4 regions of the Paenarthrobacter sp. Y-19 genome follow, and region 1 is predicted to be linked to each of the others. Evidence: riboswitches for the same ligand, from Rfam matches in the RefSeq annotation. Region 1 holds a riboswitch; each other region holds the start of a gene.
The links. A riboswitch is a leader RNA that binds a small molecule or an ion and turns the genes downstream of it on or off. The one in region 1 is predicted to bind cyclic di-AMP.
Positions count from the first base shown of each region.

Region 2: linked by a shared signal. The riboswitch ahead of PYR64_RS03115 (M23 family metallopeptidase) and the one ahead of PYR64_RS21440 (NlpC/P60 family protein) in region 1 are both predicted to bind cyclic di-AMP.
Region 3: linked by a shared signal. The riboswitch ahead of PYR64_RS10785 (NlpC/P60 family protein) and the one ahead of PYR64_RS21440 (NlpC/P60 family protein) in region 1 are both predicted to bind cyclic di-AMP.
Region 4: linked by a shared signal. The riboswitch ahead of PYR64_RS01785 (hypothetical protein) and the one ahead of PYR64_RS21440 (NlpC/P60 family protein) in region 1 are both predicted to bind cyclic di-AMP.

Region 1 is NZ_CP119414.1:4,537,799-4,539,991, reverse strand. Features, by position in the region: gene PYR64_RS21445 (FAD-binding protein) at 1-387, shown strand, start outside; gene PYR64_RS21440 (NlpC/P60 family protein) at 492-1,283, opposite strand; cyclic di-AMP (ydaO/yuaA leader) riboswitch at 1,287-1,478, opposite strand; gene PYR64_RS21435 (copper resistance CopC family protein) at 1,629-2,193, opposite strand, start outside.
Region 2 is NZ_CP119414.1:651,772-653,964, reverse strand. Features, by position in the region: gene PYR64_RS03115 (M23 family metallopeptidase) at 1-790, opposite strand, end outside; cyclic di-AMP (ydaO/yuaA leader) riboswitch at 795-1,035, opposite strand; gene PYR64_RS03110 (iron dependent repressor, metal binding and dimerization domain protein) at 1,231-1,926, opposite strand.
Region 3 is NZ_CP119414.1:2,298,216-2,300,408, reverse strand. Features, by position in the region: gene PYR64_RS10790 (heavy-metal-associated domain-containing protein) at 139-456, opposite strand; cyclic di-AMP (ydaO/yuaA leader) riboswitch at 696-894, shown strand; gene PYR64_RS10785 (NlpC/P60 family protein) at 898-1,665, shown strand; gene PYR64_RS10780 (heavy metal translocating P-type ATPase) at 1,744-2,193, opposite strand, start outside.
Region 4 is NZ_CP119414.1:356,909-359,101, reverse strand. Features, by position in the region: gene PYR64_RS01790 (HAMP domain-containing sensor histidine kinase) at 1-765, shown strand, start outside; cyclic di-AMP (ydaO/yuaA leader) riboswitch at 874-1,061, shown strand; gene PYR64_RS01785 (hypothetical protein) at 1,065-1,922, shown strand; gene PYR64_RS01780 (glycosyltransferase) at 2,095-2,193, shown strand, end outside.

The sequences.
Region 1 (2,193 bases):
CTGGATTTCCTGGGCGCGGACCCAACCCAGCACATCGGGTACGGGCTCGCCGCAAGCATGACCCGGAGCGGTCTCCATGCCTCTGGCCCCCTCGAATCCGCCCCGCGACAGTGGGCAGTCCACACCGCCAACGGGGTTCTCCTGGCAGACCATATTGTGGTCACACGCTGCGCCCAGAGCCAGCTGCGCCGCATGCTGGCCGAACTTGGAATCGCCGTCGGGCAGAACCTGGTCTCCGCGATGCGGGCAGTGGGAATGCACTTGGTGGGCGTGGGCGAGCTCATTACGCCCAGCCCCAAGGAAGTCCTGCGGCAAGCCAAGGCAGTGGGCCAGGCAATCTCCACCAAAGTGGCGCTCCCGGGCGGCCCGGGTATCGCCATCGCCTAGCCGGCATCATTCACGGCAGCCGCAACACGAAGTTTAAACGCCAAAGGCCGGTGTCCTCGAAGATGATCTTCGGAGACACCGGCCTTTGCGTTGAAGCGTGAGGCTTATGCGCCAGCGCGTACGTACGTGATGGGACCAGTAGCGGTCAACCAGCTGATCGGGTGGATGCCCGTCTGGTTGCCGTTGATTCCACCGCTGATTGCCTGGCCGTTGCCGATGTAGATGGCGACGTGGCCGGACTGGACGATCATGTCGCCCGGCTGCGGGTCGCTGACAACCTTGCCGTAGTTCATGAACTGCATGGGGGCGAGGTCGCCAACCGGAATGCCGGCGGAACCGAGGGCCCGCTCAACCATGGCGGTGCAGTCCTGCATGATGCCGATCTGGGCGTAAGCCGAGGCAACCATGGCAGCGTTGACGCCGCCGGCAGCGGGAGCAGCAGCTACAGGAGCAGCAGCAGGTGCAACAGCGGCCGGAGCTGCAACTGCAGCCTGGGCAGCTACGGGAGCCGCAGCTGCGGCAGCGGTAACGGCAGCCGGCTTGGCAGCGGGGGCTTCAACTACAGGAGCCGGCTTTTCGATGACCGGAGCTGCAACGGAAGCAACAGCCGGACGCTCGAAGTTGATGGTAGCCGTAGAAAGAGCGGTAACAACCTTGGTGGGGGCCTCGGAAGCGGTCTCGGCGACCGTGGCGGGGCTGGCATCGCGCTGGACCGGAGCCTCTGCAGCGTGTGCAGCGACAGAGCCGGTCAGAACGAGTCCGGAAGCTGCTGCGATAACAGCTGCCTGGCGGCCAGCGCCGGAAGCGTTGCTGGCAACTGCCTTGGAGATGGAGATGAACGGATTAGGACGTACGCTGTCCGCCTTACGACGGCCGCGAAGAATGCGTGAAGACATGAAAGAGCCTCTCCCGATGCCTGCGAGGTTAGCTGTCGGATTCGGATGGGAGTCACCCGGCCACTGTCCCCCGCTGTTCAGCGGAAGCTTCGTGACTTCACCCCAAGGCACGCTCGAAAGCGGCCCAAAATGGGTTCCCCGTCTCTGCCGTAGGTTTGTCTGCGAACGGATTCCGGACTGCGGCAGAGCTAGGCAATCAGGCCGGAAGTGCCCGCTACGTGGAACAGGCACAGGTACTACCGTACGCGATGATCCCGTCGAAGTCACATTTAAGTAACGAGGACTGCGGCTTTGGCGTGTCGCGGTAACGGAACCGAGATATTCGCAGCTACGTAGAAAAGCCCGCTATTCCGCGGCTTCCGGGCGGTTTTCGTCATCCGATCCGGCAAGTTTCCTGCGGGCTGTAACGGCGAGGAAGATCACGAGCGCAACCGCAACAACCGCAATGACAACAATGCTCCAGGGGAACGGCTGGGACGCATCTGCGGCGGGCGAACTGCCAACTGTTCCCGGAGGAGCCGTACCTGCGGACGGCACCGATCCCGAGGTGGCCGAAGCGGACGCCGAGGGGGCGGCCGAGCCGCTTGCCGCCGTCGTGCTTCCCGCTGTGGCCGTGAACTTGAAGGTGCCCTCGATGGGGTGCGAATCGGAGCTGACAACGCGCCACACCACCGTGTACTCCCCCGCCGGCGCGCCGGCCCGGAGCTTCTGCACGGCCTGGCTGTCGATGATCTCGACCGGCCCGTCTGCCCAGTTCTCGCCGCCGGAGGTTACGGAGACGCCCGATCCGATGGCCAGCGGCCGGTTGTTGAACGTAATGGAGACCGACGCCGGCACTTCAGCCACGGTTGCACCGTTCGCCGGCGCTGTGGATTCCGCGACATCGTGCGCGGACGCCGGAGCCGCGGAA
Region 2 (2,193 bases), 700 kb from region 1:
CGAAGTGGAGGTGGCAGCCGGTGGAGGCGCCTGTGGTGCCGCTCAGGGCTACGGTGTCCCCGCGGTTGACCGTCTGGCCCACCTGGACGTTGAAGGACGACAGGTGGTTGTACGTGGTCTCCAGGCCGTTGCCGTGATCCACAACCACGCGGTTGCCTCCGCCGTACTCGTGCCACCCGGCAAAAGTCACTTTGCCTGCTGCAGCTGCATGCACGGCAGTTCCGCATTGGGCCACGAAGTCCTGGCCGCGGTGGAAGTCGCCGGTGCCGCCCGTGAGGGGGCTGACGCGGTAACCGAAGGGGGAAGCGGTGGTGAGCGTGTCGAGGGGGCTGCCGAGGGTGCCCACGGAAGAAGCACGCTGGATGCTGCCGGCCGACTGGGCGCTGAGCAGTTGCTTCAGTTTTCCGTCAGGGTCCGCAGCGGTGGCTACAGCTGCGCGGCTGAAGTCGATTTTGGCTGATGCTGCCGCGGAAACCTCGGGCTGGCTTCCCACAGTGCCGCCAACGGCCAGGGCAGATTCGGACTGTCCCGATTCCGAGGTGGCCATGACGGGGCTGGTGGCCGGCAGGCCGACAGTCAGGGCAAGTCCGGTGGCGGCAAGCGCAACTCCGGCCTTCTGCCCGACGCCACTTGCTGCGGCGAAGTCGGCAACCTGGCGCAACGGGCTCTTACGGCGGCGCACCTGGCGTTCGGTGTCGCGGGGCCGGATCTCCGTTACGACGCGGGCTGGCCGCAGCTCAGTAGCGGGGCCGGACGCACGGCGGCGGCCCCTGACGTTCTGCGATGTCAAACTCTGTTCCTCTCTGAAAAGCCTGCGAAGTTAGCTGTCGGATTCGGGTCAGAGAGTTCAAAGACCCGGTCCGCACGAAGCGCTCACGGCACACAGGTATCCAAGGAGGGACTTGCATCAATGGGCACTTCTGCTGCGGACTTCACCCCAAGGCTGCTTCTTTAGACAGCCGCTTGTGGTTCCCCCGCCTCTGCCAGTGGTGATGGTTCACCCGATCCGCTGGCAGAGCTCGGCTCCGGATCAGGTAACGCTTTGGTATCAGCGCTAGTAGATAACTATAGGGGATTAAGGCCCTTGGTAATAAATTCGTTATCAACAGAAAGACGCCTGCGGCGGCGGGCCCTTATCATCAATTTCGAAAAACCGCAGGTCACACGCGCGCCAAAGCCCCTTAAAGTGAGGTTTGACACTGCCGGGAGGGTTGTCGGACCGGAAGGCTGTCAGTTGAGGGACACGAAGACGTGCGCTGCAACTTCAGGCGGGAGCTCCAAGGCTCCTTCGATGCCGGGCACCCGGACGGAGATGTACTCGCCCACGCGCTCGAGGGAGACCGGCGCCCCGGGCCGGATTCCGCCCTCATCCAACTGGGTGAGCAGTTCCGGCTCCACCTGGATGGGCTCGGCCAGCCGCGTGACGACCACCCGGGAGTCGGAGGCGTAGCCGTCCATGGCCTGCAGGAGGTTCACGTCGATCCGGGGGAACTGTGTTCCGGCCATGCCTCCCAGTGCTTCCAGTCCCGGAATCGGATTTCCGTAAGGTGACTCGGTGGGATGCTCAAGCAGTTCATAGAGCCGGCGCTCCACGCGCTCACTCATCACATGCTCCCAGCGGCAGGCTTCATCATGCACGTACGCCCAGTCGAGTCCGATGACATCGGCCAGGAGCCGCTCAGCCAGACGGTGCTTCCGCATGACTTCGGTGGCCCGCTTGCGTCCGACTTCGGTCAGCTCCAGGTGGCGGTCGTTGGACACAATCACCAGGCCATCGCGCTCCATCCGGCCGATGGTCTGGGAGACCGTGGGGCCGGAGTGCCGCAGGCGTTCGGCTATGCGGGCCCTGAGAGCCACGATGTTTTCTTCTTCAAGCTCCAAAATGGTCCGAAGATACATCTCAGTGGTATCGATCAGATCCGTCATCCAGCTCAGCTCTCCTCGAACGCAGTTCTTGCGTAATCTCCACCGTACCGCGTCCCATACCGGGGTGGGCGGTGCCACCGCCACCCTTTGAACGCCAACCCCCAGCCTAGCTTATTTGGAATTACTCCGGATAATTCCGGACCCATTGCGGTCGCATCTTGTTCGTCCGCGTTCCACGTGGCGGACTATGACAGGGGCAGGTTCCTGCGCGCGGGCCATGTCAGGCAGAATTGGGGTGTCGAAGGGGCAGCTGACGCCACCTGCCAC
Region 3 (2,193 bases), 2.2 Mb from region 1:
CGATCCGCGACGCCTGTTCAGGAGCGGATTCCGGCCGCCCGTGTGCCAGCGGGACCGGTGGCCCGTCCATTGCCCTCCTCCCGGGGTGCACAACGCCCCCGGGAGGAGGTCCGCAGTGGAAGTGTGGAAGTGCGGATGTTAGGTGCTGGCAAGGGTGTAGCCAGCGGAGGTGACAGCCTCCCGCACGGCTGCCTCATCGGCCCTGCCTCCCACCAGCAGGCGGGAGCGGCCGCCGGGGACGAGATCAACGGAGGCCGATTCCACACCATCAAGGGCAGCGACGGCCTTCTCAACAGTCTGCACGCAATGCCCGCAGGTCAGACCATCCAAAGCGAATTCAACGGCGCCGGTGCCTGCGGCTGTGGTGGGCTCAGAGGAGGCTTCGGTCGAGCAGCAGCTGCACCCCGATGCGGAGGAGGCCAGCGGCAGCTGGGTACGGTTTTCGGTTCCACACATGTCAGTTTCCATTCCTTGACGAAGGAGTAATGGGCGCTGGGGTTGAACGGCTGTGAGAGGCGGTGCGGTGCACTGCCGGGACATACCACTTCACTGACAACACCCATAGCTTACCCCTGGGGGGTATCTCCAACAAATGGGACACGTGTGACGTCGGACTCGCCGTTATTCAAATGTGACAAATGCTGCTTGTGTGAACTACGGTCTAAGCCGTGCCGGTTTCGCCGAATGCGGCACTCCCGAGTCGATTGCCTAACTCTGCCGCTGCCCGGGATCCGTTCGCAACTTTCGTCCGGCAGAGACGGGGAACCCAACAACGGCCTGCTTAAAAGCGGGTCTTGGGGTGAAGCCGTGTCTGGTGCGTTTTGCGTACCGGCCCGGCCGGGTGTCTCCCATCCGAATCCGACAGCTAACCTCGCAGGCAGTGGGAGAGGCCCTTTCATGCCCATTCGCAAAGCTCACGGCCGCCGCCGTGCGGTCCCTGTCCAGACCAGCGCCCTCGCGGTACTGTCCAAATCCGTCGCTGCAAACGCCGGCGGTGTGGGCCGCCAGGCCGCTGTCATCGCGGCAGCGTCCGGCCTTGTCCTGACCAGCGGTATCGCCGCGCAGGCAGCCGCGGCCCCGACTCAGCGCGATGCGGAGCCGACCTCGAACCTGGAACTCACCAGCCAGGTACAGACTCCCCTCAGCGCGGACGCCACAGTCCAAATCTCCTTCGAGCGTCCTGCCGTGGAGACCACGCCTGCGCCCGTCGTAGCAGTAGCCAAGCCAGTCGTCGCTGAGGCGCCTGCAGCCCCTGCCGTCACCGCGCCGGCTGCACCTGCTAAGGCTAAGGCGCAGATCACCGTCACGCCTGCAGCGGCTCCTGTTGGGGCGCCGGCCGCCGGCGGCGTCAACGCCATCATGGTTTCCTCCGCCTATGCCCAGATCGGCATGATCCAGGACTGCACACGGCTGGTGGAAAACGCACTCAACGCTGCAGGGATCCCGGTCGGAGACCTCGGCCCGATGCAGTTCATGAACTACGGCACCGTTGTTGCCGATCCCCAGCCCGGCGACATGGTGATGCAACCCGGGCACGTGGGAATTTATGTTGGCAACGGCCAGGTCCTCAGCTCCGGCCTGAACGGCAAGAACGAAACCGCCGTCCACCCGCTGACCTGGATGACCTCCAAGGGCGCCGTCACCTTCGTCCGGGCCGGCAAGTAAAGCGCTGAGGGGCCTGTGAGTCACTGCCTTGGGGGCGGTGACTCACAGGCCTTCAGCATCCCTTGCTGACACCGGGGACTACACCTTGTGAGGCCGCCCGAAACGGCGCAGCCGCAGTGAGTTGCAGACCACCAGAACTGAACTGGCTGCCATCGCGGCCCCCGCAATCATCGGGTTGAGCAGCCCCAGGGCGGCGACCGGGATGCCGACGGCATTGTAGAAAAATGCCCAAAACAGGTTGGTCTTGATCGTCCCCAAGGTTCGACGGGACAGTTTGATGGCCTGCGCGACCTGGCCCAGGTCACTTCCCATGACCGTAAGATCCGCGGCAGCGATGGCGACATCCGTCCCGCTGCCCATGGCAATGCCAAGGTCGGCCTGGGCCAGCGCCGCCGCATCATTCACCCCGTCCCCGGCCATGGCAACAGTGGCCCCGCTGGCCTGCAGCCCGCGGATAGCCTCAACCTTGCCTTCGGGAAGCACGCCGGCGAGCACGTCTTCTGCGGGGATGCCCACTTGCGCTGCCAC
Region 4 (2,193 bases), 400 kb from region 1:
GAAGTAGGGAGCGTCGGCTACGCCCTGAACCAAATGCTGAACAACGTATCCAGCGCACTGGAAGCCCGGCAGGAAAGCGAAACCAAGGTGCGGCAGTTCGTAGCGGACGCCTCCCATGAACTGCGTACCCCGCTGACCGCCATCCGCGGCTACACCGAGTTGCTGCGGATGACCGAAAACTTCACGGACGACGGCAGGAAGTCGCTGGCCAGGGTCCAAAGCCAGTCCGAGCGCATGACCACGCTGGTGGAGGACCTCCTGTTGCTTGCACGGCTGGATGAAGGCCAACCGGTCAAGGTCACCGATGTGGACCTGACCCACCTTGTGGTTGAGACAGTGAGCGACGAGAAAGTCATGGCCCCGGACCACATTTGGCAGCTCTCGTTGCCTGATGAACCCATCACCGTCCGCGGCGATGCCACGCAGCTCCACCAGGTGCTGGCCAATCTGCTCTCGAACGCTAGGAAGCACACAGATCCCGGAACTACGGTTGTCACCGGCGTGATGCTCTCGGCCGACGGCAGTGCAGTGGTGACCGTGACGGACAACGGGCCCGGCATTCCGGACGATTTCCAAGGCCGGATCTTCTCCCGCTTTGCCCGGGCCGACGCAGCGCGGTCGGGGTCGGAAGGAACGTCAGGCCTGGGCCTGTCGATCGTGGAATCCATAGTGGAAGCGCATGGTGGAAGCGTCGAAGTGACCTCCCGTCCGGGTCGTACGGAGTTCGCCGTGAGGCTTCCAACCGTGAGCGGCGGACAACTGTAACGATCCCGGCAAGGCGACTCACCGTCGTCGTGATCTCTGTTACCTAAATGTGACTTCTGCAGAAACCTCCTGTACCGTCGAAAGGGTGGGTCGCCCCAACTGGCCCACATCCGGGATGCGCCGAGCTCTGCCACTTCCCGGAGTCCGTACTTTCTCCGAGGCAGAGACGGGGGACCCAGAGTCTCCGGGCCCAGGCATTTATTGCCGGCCCTTGGGGTGAAGCCGCAGCGTGATGCGCGGCCGGATGACCTCATCCGAACCCGACAGCTAACTCCGCAGGCGCTGAGAGGTAATCACACATGTCTGAATTCAACGATCAGACGCGCCATTCCGCGCGTCACCGCGACCATAACGACAACCCGTCGACCAAGTCGCAGTCAGTCCTCAAGAAGGCAGCCCGTGACGGCAAGTCCGGTGCACGCATGTCCGTAGTAGCCGGTGTTATAGCCGCTGCACTGGGCGTTGCATCGCTCGGAACCGCCGCCAACGCAGCTCTTACTCTCCCTGAGGCAAGCCGCGTGGCCGAAGCCCGGACCGCCGCCGAGGCCAGCAACAACAAGGCCGCCGAGGAAGCCGCAGCAGCCAAGAAGGCCGCAGCTGAGAAGGCTGCCGCCGACAAGGCCGCAGCTGACAAAGCCGCCGCCGAAAAGGCTGCCGCTGACAAGGCTGCCGCCGACAAAGCCGCTGCCGATCAGGCCGCCGCCGCACAAGCAGCAGCCGACCAGGCCGCCGCAGAAAAGGCTGCCGCCGAAAAGGCCGCCGCTGACGCTGCCGCAAAGCAGGCAGCCGACGCCGCTGCTGCCGCCGCCGCAGAAGCCGCAGCCGCCGCAGCAGCTCCCAAGGCTGTGGATGACCCCGCTGCTGCCAAGGCCTACGCCGCCAGCATTCTGGGCAGCTACGGCTGGAGCGCCGCCGAAATGACGGCACTGAACACGCTGTGGGAGAAGGAATCCAACTGGAAGACCACTGCCACCAACGCCTCCAGCGGCGCCTACGGCATTGTCCAGTCCCTTCCGGCCGGCAAGATGGCTTCTGCCGGCGCTGACTGGCAGACCAACTACCAGACCCAGATCAAGTGGGGCCTGAACTACATCAAGGAACGCTACGGATCCCCGTCAGCTGCCCTGGCCTTCCACCTGGCCAACAACTGGTACTAAGCCAAGCTGTTTGATTGCCGCCCCGGCTTCCGCCGTTTGCCTCAGTTCTTACTGGAGCGGATGGCGGGAACCAGGGCGGCTTCTTTCGTTTTCACAGGTGCTTGCCGGGGCTCACAGTAGTGTCACAGCTTCCGCCTAAAGCGTTCATAATCTGATCCTTCATTCTGGATCCATGACCATCACGGATCCAGGGACCGTAGTCCACCACCCGCAGGACCCGGGCGTGGGCGTCCCCGCCCGGGTTCCTGTCCTGGACCTCACCGTGCCCGTC